DNA from 4 places in the Virgibacillus carmonensis genome. Region 3 is predicted to be linked to each of the others. Evidence: riboswitches for the same ligand, from Rfam matches in the RefSeq annotation. Region 3 holds a riboswitch; each other region holds the start of a gene.
What was found. A riboswitch is a leader RNA that binds a small molecule or an ion and turns the genes downstream of it on or off. The one in region 3 is predicted to bind thiamine pyrophosphate.
Positions count from the first base shown of each region.

Region 1: linked by a shared signal. The riboswitch ahead of thiD (bifunctional hydroxymethylpyrimidine kinase/phosphomethylpyrimidine kinase) and the one ahead of thiT (energy-coupled thiamine transporter ThiT) in region 3 are both predicted to bind thiamine pyrophosphate.
Region 2: linked by a shared signal. The riboswitch ahead of AC3G7N_RS13235 (lipoate--protein ligase family protein) and the one ahead of thiT (energy-coupled thiamine transporter ThiT) in region 3 are both predicted to bind thiamine pyrophosphate.
Region 4: linked by a shared signal. The riboswitch ahead of AC3G7N_RS10635 (ABC transporter substrate-binding protein) and the one ahead of thiT (energy-coupled thiamine transporter ThiT) in region 3 are both predicted to bind thiamine pyrophosphate.

Region 1 is NZ_JBYQFJ010000049.1:4,065-8,349, reverse strand. Features, by position in the region: gene thiE (thiamine phosphate synthase) at 1-442, opposite strand, end outside; gene thiM (hydroxyethylthiazole kinase) at 448-1,242, opposite strand; gene thiD (bifunctional hydroxymethylpyrimidine kinase/phosphomethylpyrimidine kinase) at 1,239-2,072, opposite strand; TPP riboswitch at 2,204-2,305, opposite strand; gene AC3G7N_RS19635 (VOC family protein) at 2,375-2,749, opposite strand; gene AC3G7N_RS19630 (GNAT family N-acetyltransferase) at 2,765-3,226, opposite strand; gene AC3G7N_RS19625 (GNAT family N-acetyltransferase) at 3,282-3,749, opposite strand; gene AC3G7N_RS19620 (NUDIX hydrolase) at 3,750-4,181, opposite strand; gene AC3G7N_RS19615 (maltose acetyltransferase domain-containing protein) at 4,284-4,285, opposite strand, start outside.
Region 2 is NZ_JBYQFJ010000016.1:39,084-43,368, reverse strand. Features, by position in the region: gene lipA (lipoyl synthase) at 1-834, opposite strand, end outside; gene AC3G7N_RS13235 (lipoate--protein ligase family protein) at 838-1,662, opposite strand; TPP riboswitch at 1,815-1,920, opposite strand; gene AC3G7N_RS13230 (M4 family metallopeptidase) at 2,215-3,879, shown strand; gene AC3G7N_RS13225 (BsuPI-related putative proteinase inhibitor) at 3,958-4,285, shown strand, end outside.
Region 3 is NZ_JBYQFJ010000014.1:10,746-15,030, reverse strand. Features, by position in the region: gene AC3G7N_RS12185 (N-acetylmuramoyl-L-alanine amidase family protein) at 1-107, shown strand, start outside; gene AC3G7N_RS12180 (M3 family oligoendopeptidase) at 177-1,958, shown strand; TPP riboswitch at 2,023-2,127, shown strand; gene thiT (energy-coupled thiamine transporter ThiT) at 2,218-2,790, shown strand; gene AC3G7N_RS12170 (hypothetical protein) at 3,214-4,285, shown strand, end outside.
Region 4 is NZ_JBYQFJ010000011.1:24,140-28,424, forward strand. Features, by position in the region: gene AC3G7N_RS10615 (dihydrolipoyl dehydrogenase family protein) at 1-786, shown strand, start outside; gene AC3G7N_RS10620 (rhodanese-like domain-containing protein) at 854-1,228, shown strand; gene AC3G7N_RS10625 (SgcJ/EcaC family oxidoreductase) at 1,228-1,677, shown strand; gene mscL (large conductance mechanosensitive channel protein MscL) at 1,769-2,152, shown strand; TPP riboswitch at 2,229-2,339, shown strand; gene AC3G7N_RS10635 (ABC transporter substrate-binding protein) at 2,485-3,486, shown strand; gene AC3G7N_RS10640 (thiamine-binding protein) at 3,489-3,779, shown strand; gene AC3G7N_RS10645 (ABC transporter permease) at 3,779-4,285, shown strand, end outside.

The DNA of each region.
Region 1 (4,285 bases), on a different contig from region 3:
TTGGATCGAGTGCATCCGCTTTGGTAGATGTTATGAAAATAGGTCCAATTCCAAGATAATCAGCACCTTGTTGCTCGGCAAGGACTGCTTCTTCGACAGTTGACACTGATACACCAACAGACATATAGTTTGGAAGTCTTTCTTTTACGTTAATCAACGATTCATCTTTTTGACCAATGTGGACACCGTCAGCATGAAGCTTAATGGCCAAGGCAATATCATCATTCACAATGAACGGAACATTATTATTCAGACAAATATTACGAAGTTCAATCCCTAACTTATACTTTTCAACACCCGTTTTGGCGGCAAGCCCCTTTTCCCGATACTGAAAAATTGTAATACCCCCATCAATTGCTTGTTGTAGAACATATGCAGGATCCTCTATTGTATTTGTGCTACCCATAATAAAATATAAGCGAAGACTTTTTTTATCTACCATCTGCTTTATTCTCCTTTTAAAGTGAGCTCGCGAAGACTTGCCTTTGCCTTAACCTTTTCTTCAGTTAAGGTATACAATTCATCCAATAAGGATGGTAAAAACGTTCCCGGACCCTTACAGTGCTCCATTGCTAACTCTGCTGCTACACCATAACTACACACTGCTTGCACAGACGCATCATAGAAATCTCTACTTACACTAAGAAATGCACCAACAATTGCCGTTAATAAACACCCGGTTCCTGTAACATTTGGAAGCATTGCTACCCCGTTTGTGCATTGCGTATACTTATACCCGTCAGTGATGGTATCGACTTTTCCTGTTGCAACAACTACCGCCTTATATTTTCCAGCAACATGTGTGGCTGCTTCAGGGTCAATTTCATCTACTAAGGTATCAGCACCTTTTATTTCGGCATCCAACCCTGCTAGTAAAGCTATTTCTCCAGCATTACCACGGATAACTGACACATCAACTTTGGATAAAATTTGTTTGATTGCACTCGTACGAAAAGATGTCGCACCAATTGCTACTGGATCTAAACTAACTGGTATGCCTTTTTTATTGGCCGCTTTTCCTGCAAAAATCATCGCATTAACCTGATCTTGTGTACATGTGCCAATATTTAATACGAGCGCATCCGCATGTGATGCCATTTCAGCCGCTTCTTCAGGGGCATTTGCCATAGCAGGTGAAGCGCCTAACGCCAATAATCCATTCGCTGAAAAATTAGCAACAACCGTGTTCGTGATATTATGAATTAGCGGTTTTTGATTTTTGATCTGTGTAAGATAGTTCATTGAAAAATCCTCCTATTCCTTTCTGGCAATCCTTGTAAACGATGACCCCAATGGTTTGTTGGACCATTTCCTTTTCCAAGTTTTAAGCTAAAGCGAATAGCATCTGTGATAAATAATTTCGCTGTCTTCACTGCATCATAAACAGAATTCCCTTTTGCGAGTTCAGCCGCGATGACCGCGGAATACGTACACCCTGTTCCATGTGTATGTTTGGTATCTATTCGCGCAGTGGGAAACCTGTGTATGTCAGCACCGTCATATAAAACATCAACCGCTTCTTCGCTAAAATGATGACCACCCTTCACAACCGCCGCATTCGCACCAAGCTCATGAACAATACGCCGCGCTGCATCTTCAGCATCTGCTACGGACTTGATAGATTCAGAGAGTAACACTTCTGCCTCTGGTACATTTGGCGTAGCAACTGTTGCAAGTGGTAATAGCCGTTCAATCATTGTTTGTTTCGAATTGACGTCCATCAGATGGTCACCACTTTTTGCAACCATTACAGGGTCAATCACATAGGGGATCGAGTGCTTCTCAATTGCCTCTGCTATAACCACCATCATCTCTGAAGTGGCAATCATTCCTGTTTTGACTACATCTGGTGAGATATCCGCTAACACACTTTTGATTTGTTTCTGGATAAAATTAGTGGGTAAGTGCTCTACATCCTGAACGCCAATCGTATTTTGTGCTACAATCGATGTCACAACACTCATCCCATAAACCTCACGCTCCTGAAAAGCTTTTAAATCAGCCTGTATCCCAGCACCTCCTGTTGGATCGGTGCCTGCAATGGTAAGTACGGTTGGAATAGAATGTTTCATAGAGAAGAGCCCCTTTCATTCAGAATTGAACATCCAATAGGGGCAGTGAAGAATCTGATGCGGAGTATTTTTTAAACAAAAAACCACCCCAGAAATTGGAGTGGTTTGTATTTATACAAAGTTGTCTTTGATACAACCGACCTCCACTTTCCTACGCTAGTATGAACTAGATCAGGTTCAAAGGGATTAAGAATTTCCTTATCTCAGCCAAAATGGCACCCCTAGTGGACTTTCTATTAAGTTATAACCTTACTTAAACACGTATACCTTTTTTTGTCAATTCGATAAATGGACTATTTCTGTTATCCGGTACAAATCATGATAGTATGGTCATCAGGATCCTTTAAGGTAAAAAAAGAAAAGTCATCAAATTCAACGATAACTGAATCAATTTGATAACCAAGGTTTTTCGCAAATTGATAGGAATCATGGATATTATCTGTGTGAAAATTAAACAGTGGATATGGAGAAGGATTAATTATTTTCTTCTCACCCTTTGGTCCAGCATCCAATGTTAAACCTGTATGGTGGTTAATTTTCAGATTAAAGACCGGCTTCGAAACTTCTGATGGTTCATAAGCTTCTCCCAGCAATCTCGCATACCATTCTACCGATCTAGCTAAATCACTGACATGAACAAAAATCGTGTTGATCTTGCTTTTAATAGGATTGTGCATAGGGTAATCCTCCTGTTAAATAGTTTTGACCATTTTATAATTGATAAAGCTAAACCCATCTACTATTTTTGTTTGCGTCGCAAGTACATGATAACTTCGAGAAAGAAAAAAGGGTTTCGCTGTAATGCTTGCGTCAGTCGATAAACGATTAATGTGATGCTGCTTCGCGTCAAATTCGAGCCGTGTAATAATCTCTGAACCAATACCTTCTGCTTGATGGTCTTTATGTACATACAGCAAATCAATCCAACCATCCTCAGTCAGGTTGCCAAAACCTACTATTCCACCATTGATAATTGCAACATATGTAGTGGTTTTTTCTAAGCGATCTACCCATTCATCAAGTGGCTGGGAGTTATTAGCCCATACCTTGACCTGTTCCGTTGAATAATCTTTTCTATTTATTGTTAAGATCGTTCCTCTAAATAAAGTAACAACCTCATTAATCATATTTTCTTCAAACCGTTTTAATTCCAAAAAAACATACCCTACCTTCTTTTTTATTCACTTTATCGTGACCAACATTCATTACCTATCTGACTTGCAGCTCCATCTTTACAAATTCAAACCTACTACCATTCGTTTCCTGCATAAAAGTTTCTACTTCTACAAAACCAGCTTGCTTATAAACCTTTATTGCTCTTTGATTAAAGGTGGCTACGGATAGTGTGATTTTATCTGGGTTATACTTTGTTTTAGCTAAAGCAAGGCCTTCCTCTAAAAAGTCTAACCCATTACCATCCCCTGTTAAGTCAGGCCTCATTCCTAACCCAATGTCCACAGTGGTTGAATCTGTTTTATGAAAGCTGAAAAAGCCAATTACTTTATTCCCGTCCTGCACAACAAACGTCGATTCACTACGTTGTTCCGGATCAATGAACTCCAGAAAATCTTCCGCATCTGCTTGTATATCATAAAAAGAATATTCACCACCATAATGCCAGCTATATGCAATTTCCTCCGCTTGTTCTTGAGTCATGATTGAAAACTTAAATAGCATTTAATTCCTCACCCCTTGAAACACATATGGAATCGATGATGCCAACAAGACCTTCACGCCATTCTTATGATATGGCATTAATTCAGCTGCTGTATTCAAATCTACCCACTTCACTTCTGAAATACCAACACTGGTATCGGTATCTTGAATTGCAAGTTCCCCACCAACAATTTTTGCCTTATAGGTAATAAATAAGGCATGGTGATCATCTTTCGTCATAAAAGCTTCATTCACTGAAACGATATCGTTAACTTCTACCGTTAATCCTGTTTCCTCTTTCGCTTCCCGGACAGCAGCTTGCTCCAAAGTTTCGCCTGCTTCAACAGCTCCTCCAGGCAACGACCAGTTATTATATTTATTGTTTTTCACCATTAATACTTTATTTTCCACTTCATCATGGATAAGTGAATAAGCAACATCTACTCGTCTCAACTTTACAAACCCCCTTATCTATTTTCTAACCAAAATCTTCGTTTCACATTTCCATCTTCTTCCGTAAGATGCTTATCTTCAATACCGACCTCTCATGTCCATTC
Region 2 (4,285 bases), on a different contig from region 3:
ACGTACAAGCGGTCCAGATTCACAATGCTGGAATCCTTTTTTCAGTGCAATTTCCCTGAGATCAGCAAACTCGTCTGGATGATAGTATTTTTCAACATTTAGATGCTTTTTTGTTGGCTGTAAATATTGGCCAATTGTCATGATGTCAACGTTATGTGCTAAAAGATCATCCATTGCTTGTACAATTTCTTCTTTTGTTTCACCCAGTCCTAACATGATACTTGATTTAGTTGGTGTCTTTGGTGCGATTTCTTTTACCCGTTTCAATAGTTGCAGGGATCGATCATACATCGCACGGGCACGTACTTTCTTAGTCAATCGTCTTACTGTTTCGATATTATGATTAAAAATATCTGGTTCACTGTCCATTAATGTATGAAGACTTTCGTAATCTCCTTTCATATCGGAAGGCAAGATCTCAATCGTACAAGCAGGATTTGCACGGCGAATAGCACGTACTGTCTCCGCGAAAACTGCAGCACCACCATCCTCTAAGTCATCCCGAGCAACAGCGGTTACGACTGAATGCTTTAAGCCCATAATAGCTACTGATTCTGCTACGCGTTCTGGCTCTCCCCAATCAAGCTCATTTGGTAAACCGGTTTTCACTGCACAGAACCGGCAGCCTCTGGTACAAGTGTCACCTAAAATCATAAATGTAGCGGTTTTTCGCTCACTCCAGCATTCATGAATGTTTGGACAACGTGCCTCTTCACAAACGGTATTTAAATTCTTTTCTCGCATCAGCTTTTTCAATTTATTATAAGACTTGTTCGTATTAATTTTTGTTTTAAGCCATTCCGGTTTACGTATGTATTCTTCTTGTTTTGCCACCTGTCACACACTCCTCTGATGATATAAGTTCCATTCTTCCCCGGCATATTTCGTTTTTGCTAAATCATGAACTTCTTTCCATTGACTATCGGAAAGCTGAAGTGGTATAAAATCCATGTTCAGTTCGGATTGAAATCCTTTCCGAAATGCTTCTTTCAAATCATCGTATGTATGTTGCTTCTTGGTGATCTCATTTATGGTAATTGCTTTTTCAGAAAAGGCATTACGTTTTGTTTCCCTTATTTTTTCAGTTGGAAACTTGAACAAATCAAATAACATTTCTCTATTCATGCTCATTGGAATGGAACCATGCTGCAGAAGAACGCCTTGTTTTCGTGTTTGTGCATTTCCTGAGATTTTTTTGCCAGCTACAACCATTTCATAAAAGGCAGGTTTTTCAAAACAGACATCTGTTCTTTCCTGTCTTTTCTCTGGAATTGCGTAATCTGCCTGAATACCTAAATGTTTATAACCTTCTAATATACCTTTTGATAAAACAAAGTAAGCAGCGCGAATAGAGGATGGAATATATTCCTTCTTTTCCGAAACTACAATACTATAGGTTAACTCGTCGTCGTGTAATACAGCACTACCCCCGGTTAGGCGACGTACGAATTCACAGCTGTGTTTTTGTATGTTCTCGAAATCAATAGCCCTCTCTGCTTTTTGAAAATGGCCAACAGAAAGGCTAGGCTTTGACCAACCATAAAACCGTAATGTAGGGGGGATTTTTCCTTCACTATGCCAGTTAAGCAATGCCTCATCAAGCGCCATATTAACCGAAGCACTACTAAAGCCCGTATCAATAAACCCCCAAGTCTCATTCACATGTTACACCTCCAAATGTTGAGAGCAGTGGCTGGCACCGCCCAAATATTATAGAAAATAACGCGTTACTTTGGTTAACTTGCCCAAATAAAAAAACTGCATCCTTGGTGTGGGGTGCAGTTCGTTTGATGTAGTTGCTTTTGTGAAAAGTATACACCTCGACTTCACTTCCCCACGCTAGTATTATCTAGTTCGAGTAAAAGGGTCAGAACCACTGTCGTTCTTCTCAGCTGTTAAAATGCTCCCCTAGTGCTATTGATTAATATGTAGTTTTTCTATGTATATCTTAACGGGTTAAGAAGGTAATGTAAAGACTACAGGATACAAAAAACCTAACATATATACCTATCAAATTTGTCGCATTTTGCTACTTTTTTCCTGTTAAAGGTGAGAGTGTGGTGCTTTGTAACCGTTTTCATGAAAGTTGGAAATAAATCTATGAAACTATTAATTAATTTGCTAAGGTTTAGGTATACGGCCGTATGTATAGTAATAAGCGTGCAAATCAAATAGTATAATAGGGAAAGGTGATGTATTTTGAAAAAGGGAAATCTGAAGAAAACGATGACTGGAACAGCCTTAGCGTTAAGTTTAACTTTAACTGGTTTTGCAGGTACTGCCGGGGCTGCCGAGACTGGCGATAAGGCTCTTGAGGAAATGAAGGCGATGACAAAGTCGAATTTCGATGTAGTTTGGAATAAGGACAAAAATGTGCCAACTTTTGTTTCAGGAACGTTATCTGGAAAACCTGTAAAAGGTGTCGGCCAAGTAAAGCAATATCTAAAAGATAATAAAGAGCTTTACAAGTTAGACCCCAACTCTGACCTTACATTTGTAGAGAAGTCGAAAGATGATCTTGGAATGACGCATTACGAGTTTGTGCAATCTGTTGATGGCGTTCCGGTTTACGGTGCAAGGTTTACAGTCCATACGAATGAAAAGGACATCGTTTCTGCTGTTACGGGTGAGGTTCATCCTGAGGTTGCTAAAGAAATGGACACTAACATGAAAGCAGACCTGTCAAAAAATGCTGCGATTGAACATGCATGGAAATCGATTGATTTGACTAAAAAAGAAACCAAAGCAAAGAAGGAAGACAAGGAAGCTTTAAAAGAAGCTAGTAAACTGTCAAATTCAAGCGTGAAAAATACAGCGGAAAAAGCAGAATTAGTAGTTTATTCGAAAGATGGTGCTAATAAACTAGCTTATCATGTGGAACTTCAATTCATTTACCCTGAACCTGGAAATTGGCAGATTTTTATCGATGCAAAAGATGGTTCAGTAGTTGATTCGTACAATGCAGTGACAGATGCTGGTGCGGCTGATGGTTATGGGTATGGTGTACTTGGTGATTATAAAGAATTAGATACTTATTTATCAAACGGAACTTATTTCCTATATAATGTAACTAATCCAATGAGCGGTGTCATTGAAACATTTACAGCGAACAACGGGACAAGTTTACCTGGCTATCGTTCAGCTGACAGCAATAATGCTTATACTGGCAATTCACAAGGAGCAGACGTAGATGCTCATGCTTATGCAGATGAAGTATATGACTACTTTTACGATACTTTCGGTCGAAATAGCTTTGATGGAAACGGGTCTACCATAAGGTCAACAGTACACTATGGTTCCAACTACAACAACGCATTTTGGAATGGGCAACAAATGGTATACGGTGACGGCGACGGATCTACATTTGCACCACTTTCAGGGGCACTTGATATCGTGGCACATGAGTTAACTCATGCAGTCACCGACTATTCAGCAGATCTTGTTTATCAAGACCAGCCTGGCGCACTAAATGAGTCGATGTCAGATGTGTTTTCCGTGTTTGTCGAAAGAGAAGACTATCTACTAGGAGAAGATGTTTATACACCTGGAAGATCGGGTGATGCACTAAGAAGTCTTTCCAACCCACCAGCTTACGGGCAGCCTGGTCATATGAGAGATTACGTTTATACGAATGCTGACAATGGCGGTGTTCACACGAACAGTGGAATACCGAATAAGGCTGGATACAACACGATCACCAGCATAGGTGTATCAAAATCCGAGAACATTTACTATCGTGCACTCACTGTTTACTTAGGACCATACAGTAACTTCAGCGACACACGTGCAGCATTACTTCAATCTGCAGCTGACTTCTACGGCTATGGTTCAGAATACAATGCCGTGTCGAATGCTTGGAATAATGTAGGTGTATATTAGGAAGAATGTTTAATATGAAATAATGCTGACCAACGGTCGGCATTATTTCGCTTAAAATGAGCTAAAGGAGATGTGCTAATGCCCTTTATTCGACTGTCGTTATTTTTAATTCTGATAACGGTATTAGTTGCTTGCAACCAACAGGAGCAGACTAACGAAGCAAGTGACAAATCTAACGAGAACCAGGGAAACATAAACGAGAACGGTGATTCCTCTGTCAGTAGTGGAGGCATTGTTGCAGGTGAATTAGAGGCGACACTCCAGGTTGAAGGAGACCATGCAATTTTTAAGATAAAAAATCAAACAGGGCAGGTAAAGGAACTAATCTTAGCAGGAAAAACATCGTATGAATACGTCATTATCAATGAAGACGGGGAAACAGTCTTTCAAAAATCACAAAGCAAAG
Region 3 (4,285 bases):
ATCAGGTTCTTGGAAACCCTTTAAAACACGTTTATACAGTCAAAACACGCGATTTTGGCACTGTAAACATATATGCACATCCGGAAACTGGAGCAACATTTAAGTGAAAAATGATGCAACTATTCTAAATCATCGGTATAATAGAATTAGAATTTTTACTATTGAGGAGAGATTGAATGGAAAAAACGTATGAGCTCACATGGGATTTGGATACTATTTTTAAGGGTGGTAGTGACTCAGAACAGTTCGACTCTTACCTAAAAGAGATTAAAGCTTCGATGGAAGAACTTTTAGGTTCCGTTCAACAATTTAATCCGACTAGTGGTCGTGCAGACACGTTAATTGGTATTGTTGATCGGTTTGAGGTTACGATGAAAAAACTGCGAGAAGCTTTTGCTTACATAAGCTGTTTAAGTGCGCAAGATGTAAAAGATGCAAAGGCTAGTATGTTAGTAGGAAAGCGCAGTGAACTAAAAGCAGAAATGGATGCAATCCGTACAAATCTTGATCAAAAATTAGTGCAAATAGATGATGCGAAATGGGAAGAACTTTTGACACACTCAACACTTAACGAAGTATCGTTTGTATTAAATGAGAATAGAAATAAAGCGAAAGAACAATTATCTGTAGATCAGGAAGTAATGATCAATGACTTAGCTGTAGATGGCTATCATGGCTGGAGTCAAATGTATGATGCATTAGTTGGGAACATGAGTGTTGAACTTGAAATAGATGGTGAGCGTAAGTCCTATTCAGTTGGGCAGGCGTCCAATAAATTAAGCAATCCTGACCGTGCCGTTCGTGCACATGTTGCAGGACAGATTGACAAGGCTTGGAAAGCTAATTCAGATCTTTTTGGACAAACGCTCAATCATTTAGCTGGATTTCGTTTACAAAAATATAAGCATCGTAAATGGGATTATGTTTTGAAAGAACCACTCGAAATTAATCGTATGAAAAAAGAGACGCTTGATGCGATGTGGAAGGCAATTACCGATTATAAGCAGCCATTTGTAAAATTTTTACAAAAAAAGGCTGACTTATTAGGACGTGAAAAGCTAAGCATGTTTGATATTGGTGCTCCTCTTTCAGATTCTGTTGAAACAAAAACGTTCTCAGAGGGCGCCGATTTTATTGTGAAACATTTTCGCACCTTCAGTCCAAAAATGGCGGACTTTGCACAAATGGCGTTTGATAAGCGGTGGATTGAAGCTGAAGATCGTGCTGGGAAAAGACCTGGTGGATTTTGTACAAGCTTTCCAGATAGTGAGCAAACACGGATTTTTATGACGTATTCGGGAACATCCTCTAACGTTGCAACATTGGCCCATGAACTTGGTCATGCTTATCATCAACATGTGATGAATGATATTCATGGTTTAAATCAAGGGTACGCAATGAATGTCGCAGAAACGGCTTCCACCTTTGCTGAGATGATTGTAGCGGATGCATCTGTAAAGCATGCAAACGATGATAAGGAAAAAGTGTCTTTACTAGAGGATAAAGTGCAGCGTGGTGTAGCATTTTTTATGAACATTCATGCTAGATTTTTATTTGAAAATCGCTTTTATGAAGAAAGAAAACAAGGCATGGTATCCGTTAAGCGATTAAATGAATTGATGGTAGAAGCGCAAAAAGAAGCGTATTGCGATGCTATTGATGATTATGATGAAAACTTCTGGGCTTCTAAACTGCATTTCCATATCACTGGTGTACCATTCTATAACTTCCCGTACACATTTGGCTATTTATTCAGTCTTGGCCTGTATGCACATGCATTAGAATCTGACGGAGACTTTGAAGAGGACTATATAGCATTGTTGCGTGACACCGGTCAAATGAATGTTGAGGACCTGGCAGCAAAACATTTAAACATTGATTTAACGAAGCCCGATTTCTGGGAGAGTGCGATGAAGCTGTGTGTCAAGGACGTTGAGGAATTTCTCGATTTATCCTGATACATTAGTATTGTTAAACTACTAGAAATTCGTTATAATAAATGTAATGAAAAAAGCAATATAAAAAGCCTACAGGGGGAGCCATTTGGCTGAGAGTGAACATATATTTGTTCTGACCCTTTGAACCTGTTAGTTAATACTAGCGTAGGGATCGTGACTTTTTTGATGGATAAAAAGCAGTGCGCGAGGAATCCACCATCAGGAAACTTCCCCTAGGCATTGCTTTTTTTGTTTGGAAAAAATAGGGGAGGTAATAGTTTTGCGTTCAAAAAAGATTTTATTTTTAATTGAGGTATCCATTTTTACAGCATTAGCACTCGTATTAGATTTAATTCCATTTTTGTCGTTTAAAATCTGGGCTCAGGGTGGATCGATTTCACTGGCGATGATTCCGGTCTTTATTGTTGCATTTCGGTGGGGGATCAAAGGCGGTTTGTTGTCCGGGTTCCTCTGGGGAGTTTTACAGGTGGCGACAGGTACGGCTTATATTTTAACCCCAATCCAAGGAGTCTTGGATTACGGGGTTGCTTTTACTGTTTTAGGTTTTGCTGGGATTTTTGCTAATAAAGTACAAAAAGCAGTTAAAGATAGTCGTACAAAAAAATACTTAACATACATCATGTTCGGCGTATTGTTGGCTTCAAGTCTACGTTTTATTGCCCATTATATTGCGGGTGTAGTCTTTTTTGAGTCTGCAATCGATGGGCAAACGGTCTGGATGTATTCGTTACTATACAATATATCCTACATGATACCATCATTTATTATTTGTACTGTCGCTGTGTTCCTCTTGTTCCACAAACAGCCAAGAACATTGTTAAACGCAGCTTAATAAAGTTACTCAACAAATGACAGCCTTGATTCTTATCAAGGCTGTCATTTTTGTTGTATACTGTCTATAAGAGGTGATGTTAATGCGTGAGTTAATTGGCGTGTGCCAATCATGTGGTAACAACGTGTATTGTGAGAATGGATTTTTTAATGGCCATCAAGAAAATGGTAAGCTTTTATGTAGTGAGTGTGCTGAAAAATTAGATAATGAGAATGGGTAGGCAGCCTTTTTTTAATAAGGTTGCCTTTTTGTATGCTACATACTGATGAAACCGTAAAAGTTACTGATGATCGATACGGGTCACAAGAAATAATAGAATATGTACTACCCATAGAATCGGGAGCTTTCTTTCACTCAATCTTGTAAAAGTGCATAGGCTATAGCACATTCAAAAATAAAGGATGTGAGAAAGGAAGTAGAAATATGGAATTAACCGTTTCACATTGGTTATATGGATTTTTTACGTTAGTAATTATTGGAACCATGATTTTCAAGAAGGGTGTTGTACTTCCCACCTTACTTGGAACGTTCGTGATTGCGTGGGTGTATAAAGGGAGCTTGGTTGATGGATTTACCGCAATCTTCAATGCCAACCTTGTTGCAGCAACGGAACTATTCAGTATCTTCCTAATCATTACATTTATGATGGCATTACTTCATGCTTTACGAGATCTTGGTGCGGATCGGCGAATGATTCAACCAATTCAAAAAATGATGGTTAATGGTCATGTATCGTTTTTCGTTTTAATCGGGGTAACGTATGTCATTTCGTTATTTTTCTGGCCAACACCTGCTGTACCGCTTATTTGTGCGTTATTGGTTCCTGCAGCTGTTCGGGCGGGCCTTCCAGCCATGACAGCTGCAGTGGCAATTGCTTTGGCTGGGCAAGGAATGGCACTTTCGTCTGATTATATTGTACAGGTAGCTCCAAGTTTATCTGCCAAGTCAGCTGGCATCAGTACTGCAGCAGTAACAGATACGGCGTTAATTTTATCACTGATCACTGGTGGTGTAGCAATTCTATTGGCTTATCTCATGTATCGTAAGACAATTCGTAAAAAGGACAGTCCACTAATTGCAGAGGATTTAGCAAGACTGGAAACAGCAACTGAATCTACAAATATGCCCCATGGTGCACATTTATCAACATGGAGTAAGGTATTTGCAATAGTGGTACCAGTATCCTTGTTGGCAGTAGTCATTTATATGATCTCCACAAAATTAACGTCTGGTCGTATGAGTGGCTTTGAAGGTGGTGGTGGTGCAGCATTTATCGGGGGCGTTGCTGTTATCTTATTACTACTTGCGACAGTTGCGTTTGGTAAGCATCATGCACTGGATTACGTTAGTAATCACATTACAGAAGGATTTATTTTTGCCTTCAAGGCGATGGGACCAGTAATTCCGATTGCAGGGTTTTTCTTTTTGGGTAGCGCAGATTTTGCTGGAAGCATTCTTGGCATTGATGAAAATCCACCTGCATTTCTGTTTGATA
Region 4 (4,285 bases), on a different contig from region 3:
GCACGAGCAGGTGCAGAAGTTCACATCGTTCATCGAAGCGACAAACCTTTAAAAGCATTTGACCAAGAGTTGGTTAACGAACTGCTAGATAAATCCAAGGATATTGGCATTCATGTTCATCTTAATAAGCCAGTAAATTCTGTAGTGAAATGTGAAAATGGCTATACGGTTAATTCGGATGAGGTTTCTTGGGATACTGATTTAGTTGTTCACGGTGCTGGACGAGTTCCTGCAATTGAAAAATTAGATCTAGAAAAAGGAAATGTTAAAAGTGGAAAGAGTGGTGTAACTGTAAATGAATTTTTACAAAGTTCATCAAATGAGCATGTCTATGCGATTGGTGATGTAGCAGATACGGAAGGACCGCCGTTAACCCCGGTTGCTAACATCGATGCAGGTACGGTTATCAGTAATTTATTAAAAGGAAATCAGAAGAAATCGATGTATAAAGGAACACCATCTGTAACGTACACTGTTCCAAAACTTGCGTCAGTTGGTATTTCTGAGGAGAAAGCGCGTGAGACTGGCAAAGATATTGATATCAATCATTTGGATACATCTAGTTGGTTCACCTATAGCAGAACCAACGAAACCCATGCTGCTGTTAAAATCATTACGGATAGAAGTAATGAGCTTATTTTAGGTGTGCATTTACTTAGTGATGAAGCTGATGAATTGATTAACTATTTTGCAATGGCTATTCAACTAGACCTGACAACTGATCAACTTAAAAACATTACTTTTGCTTATCCATCTGCGGCATCGGATATTGGTGCACTAGTCTAATCATTGACAAGCGGTATTAAGTACGATAGTTTTCCTATTAGTGTACTTAATAGGGAGTTGTTTTTAATTGGAAAACGTTTTAGTTATCGTTCTGGCGATAATCTTTTATTTATTGTTAAAAAGAATCATGCCGGTAATTGGTGTGAGACGTAAGAGCCCCTCTGAATTGCATGGCCATTTGAAGGATAAAGGTAAACAATTTATCGATGTTCGTTCAGCTGAAGCATATAAGCAAGATCATATACGTGGTTTTGAAAATATTCCATTGGGTGAGTTATCGTCAAGTATTGAAAAACTTGAGCGAAGTAATGAAATTGTTCTCATTAGTGATAACAAGAGGCAAATGAAAAAAGCGAGTGCAAAAATGAAAAGAAGAGGATTTCGATACGTTACAACTGTACAAGGTGGTATTCAAAGTTGGAACGAAGGAGGAAACAAATGATGGCCTCATCCGAATCAAATGAAGTTTATAAGCTCTATCAACGATTAATAGATGCATGGAATAATCGCGACGCAAATGAAATGGCGGAACTTTTCACAAATGAAGGTGAACTGATAGGGTTTGATGGGAGTTTAACAAGCGGTAGTGATGAGATTTATTCCCATCTCAAACCAATTTTTGAAGAACATCCAACACCACCTTTTGTGTATAAAGTTAAAGGGGTGCGAAAACTAGATTCAGATACAGAGATTTTGCGGGCTATAGCTGGTATGGTTCCGCCAGGACATTCAGATCTTGATCCTAATCTAAATACCCACCACACGCTCGTAGCTGTTAATAAAGATGGAAATTGGCAGATTGAACTTTTTCAAAACACCCCAGCTCAATTTCATGGTAGACCGGAATTAGTTGAAAAAATGACAAATGAATTAAGGGATATAGCAAATTAATAAAAATGGACTTCCGCACATAGGAAGTCCATTTTTTCATACTAATTTCTAAGTATCTTTATATATATAAACTAGGGTGGAGGTGACATTCGTGTGGGAAGAATTTAAAGCATTTGCAGTGAAAGGCAATGTTCTTGATTTAGCAATTGCAGTTGTAGTGGGAGGAGCGTTTGGGAATATCGTCTCATCTCTAGTCGATAATATTATCACGCCCCTGATTGGAATTTTGTTAGATGGTATTAATTTTTCCAACTTAATGTACAAGATCGGTAGCGCACAAGTTACGTATGGCATCTTTATTCAATCGGTGATCAATTTTGTTATTATTTCATTTACTATTTTTATATCTATCCGGTTATTAATGAAGATTCAACCTAAAGAGGACTCAGTTGAAAATAAGCCCCCAAAAGTTGATTCCAAAGAAAAACTCCTTATTGAAATACGTGATTTACTAAAAAACAAAAATAGGAAATAAGTCATTTATTATTCAACGAACTCCGGGGGTGACAGGCACCGACCAATCTGTTAACATAACTATGACAACTAAATAATGAAAGTTGTGGGGGGACCAGTGCATGCTGGTTGAGATTGTATCCGTTAGATACTGACCCTTGGAACCTGATCTGGTTGAAACCAGCGTAGGGAACATGTTCAGACGATAATGATAATGTATTTTCGTATGCGCCCTAGGACCGTTCCTATGGCGCTTTTTATATGTCTTTTTTATCATACATAATCCCTAACGCTTGTGAACAATCCGATCAATCCAAAACCCAAAGTACGGAAAAAAAAGAGGGGGAATGGAATATGAAAAAAGTATTACTAGCATTAACCTGTGTCCTTGTTCTTATTGCATGTAGTAAGGGCGATGAAACCAGCACGACAACAAAGAATCAAGAATTACAGGAAATATCGATTGTCCTTGATTGGACACCAAATACCAATCACACAGGAATTTATGTCGCACAAGCAAAAGGATATTTTGTTGATCAAGGTTTAGATGTGGAGATTGTTATGCCTGGAGAAGTAGGTGCAAACCAGTTGGTTGCCTCAGGTAAGGCCGATTTCGGTGTTAGTTATCAAGAGGGAGTCACCCAGGCCCGTGTGCAAGGCGTACCAATTGTATCAATTGCTGCTGTCATTCAGCATAATACTTCAGGATTCGCATCACCAAAAGAAAAGGGAATCGATTCATTAAAAGATTTTGAAGGTAAAACATATGGAGGGTATGGCGCTCCTGTGGAAAAAGCAATACTTTCCTCTTTAATGAAAAAAGAAAATGCTGCTATTGAAAAAGTAGACATCGTAAATATGGGTAATACAGATTTTTTCACAGCGGTAAAGCGTGATATCGATTTTGCTTGGATATATTATGGATGGACTGGAATAGAGGCAGAACTTCGAAATGTCGAATTAAACATGCTCTATTTAACAGACTACTCTGAGAAGCTGGATTACTATACGCCAGTACTTGCAACAAATGAAAAAATGATTGAAGAAAACCCGGAAACTGTGAAAAAGTTTATAGCAGCAGTTTCAAAAGGATATGGATTTGCAATAGACCAACCAGATAAGGCAGCGGAAATATTAATTGAAGCGGTTCCAGAAATAGATGCGGAATTAGTAAAAGCAAGTCAAAAATGGTTATCACCAAAATATCAAGCAGATGCAGAACAATGGGGAGTGCAAAAGCTTGAGGTTTGGGAGAATTATGCGGGCTGGATGTATGAACATGATCTACTAGAAAAAGAGTTGAATAGTAATGCAGCATTCACAAATGAATTTTTACCTAAAAAAGAGGAGGAGTAAGTATGAGCAATTCATTAGTAAGCATTCAAATTATACCAAAGACAAAAAACGGGGAGAATGTTATTCCATACGTAGATGCAGCGATTGCCGTCATAGAAGAATCGGCTGTTAAATATGAAGTTCATCCACTTGAAACAACCATGGAAGGAGACTTGTCAGAGCTCCTGGTGGTCATTGAAAAAATGAATGAAAAGATGGTTGAACTTGGGAGCGAAAGTATCATTTCACAGGTGAAAGTTTTCTATAAACCTAGTGGTGCATCCATGGATGAGTTAACGAAGAAGTACCGCTAATGAAAACTATGATGCAAAAAGGATGGAGACCTACAGTAGTTCTCCTCCTTCTATTTATATTATGGGAGGTGGGTAGTAAACTATTCGAAATACCGACATGGCTCCTTCCAGCACCGTCGCAAATTTGGCAAGTTGGTATTGATGAATGGCAAGGCTATCAGCACCATCTAGTATCAACGATAACATTAACATTGGTTGGATTTTCAATTGGAAGTCTAGTTGGAATAGTTGTTGCAAGCTGTCTGCACTTACTTCCATTGGTTAGAGAGGTATGTTATCCATTAATAATTTTATCGCAAAATATTCCTATTATCGTACTGGCACCATTACTTGTCATTTGGTTTGGTTTTGGGATGCTACCAAAGGTTATCATTATTACACTAGTTTGCTTTTTTCCTATTGTCGTAGCGGCATTAGATGGATTTAGGCAAACAGATCGTGATTTAAAGCATTATATGAAAATGGCTGGCGGAACAAGAAGCCAAATTTTTCGTAAACTCGAATGC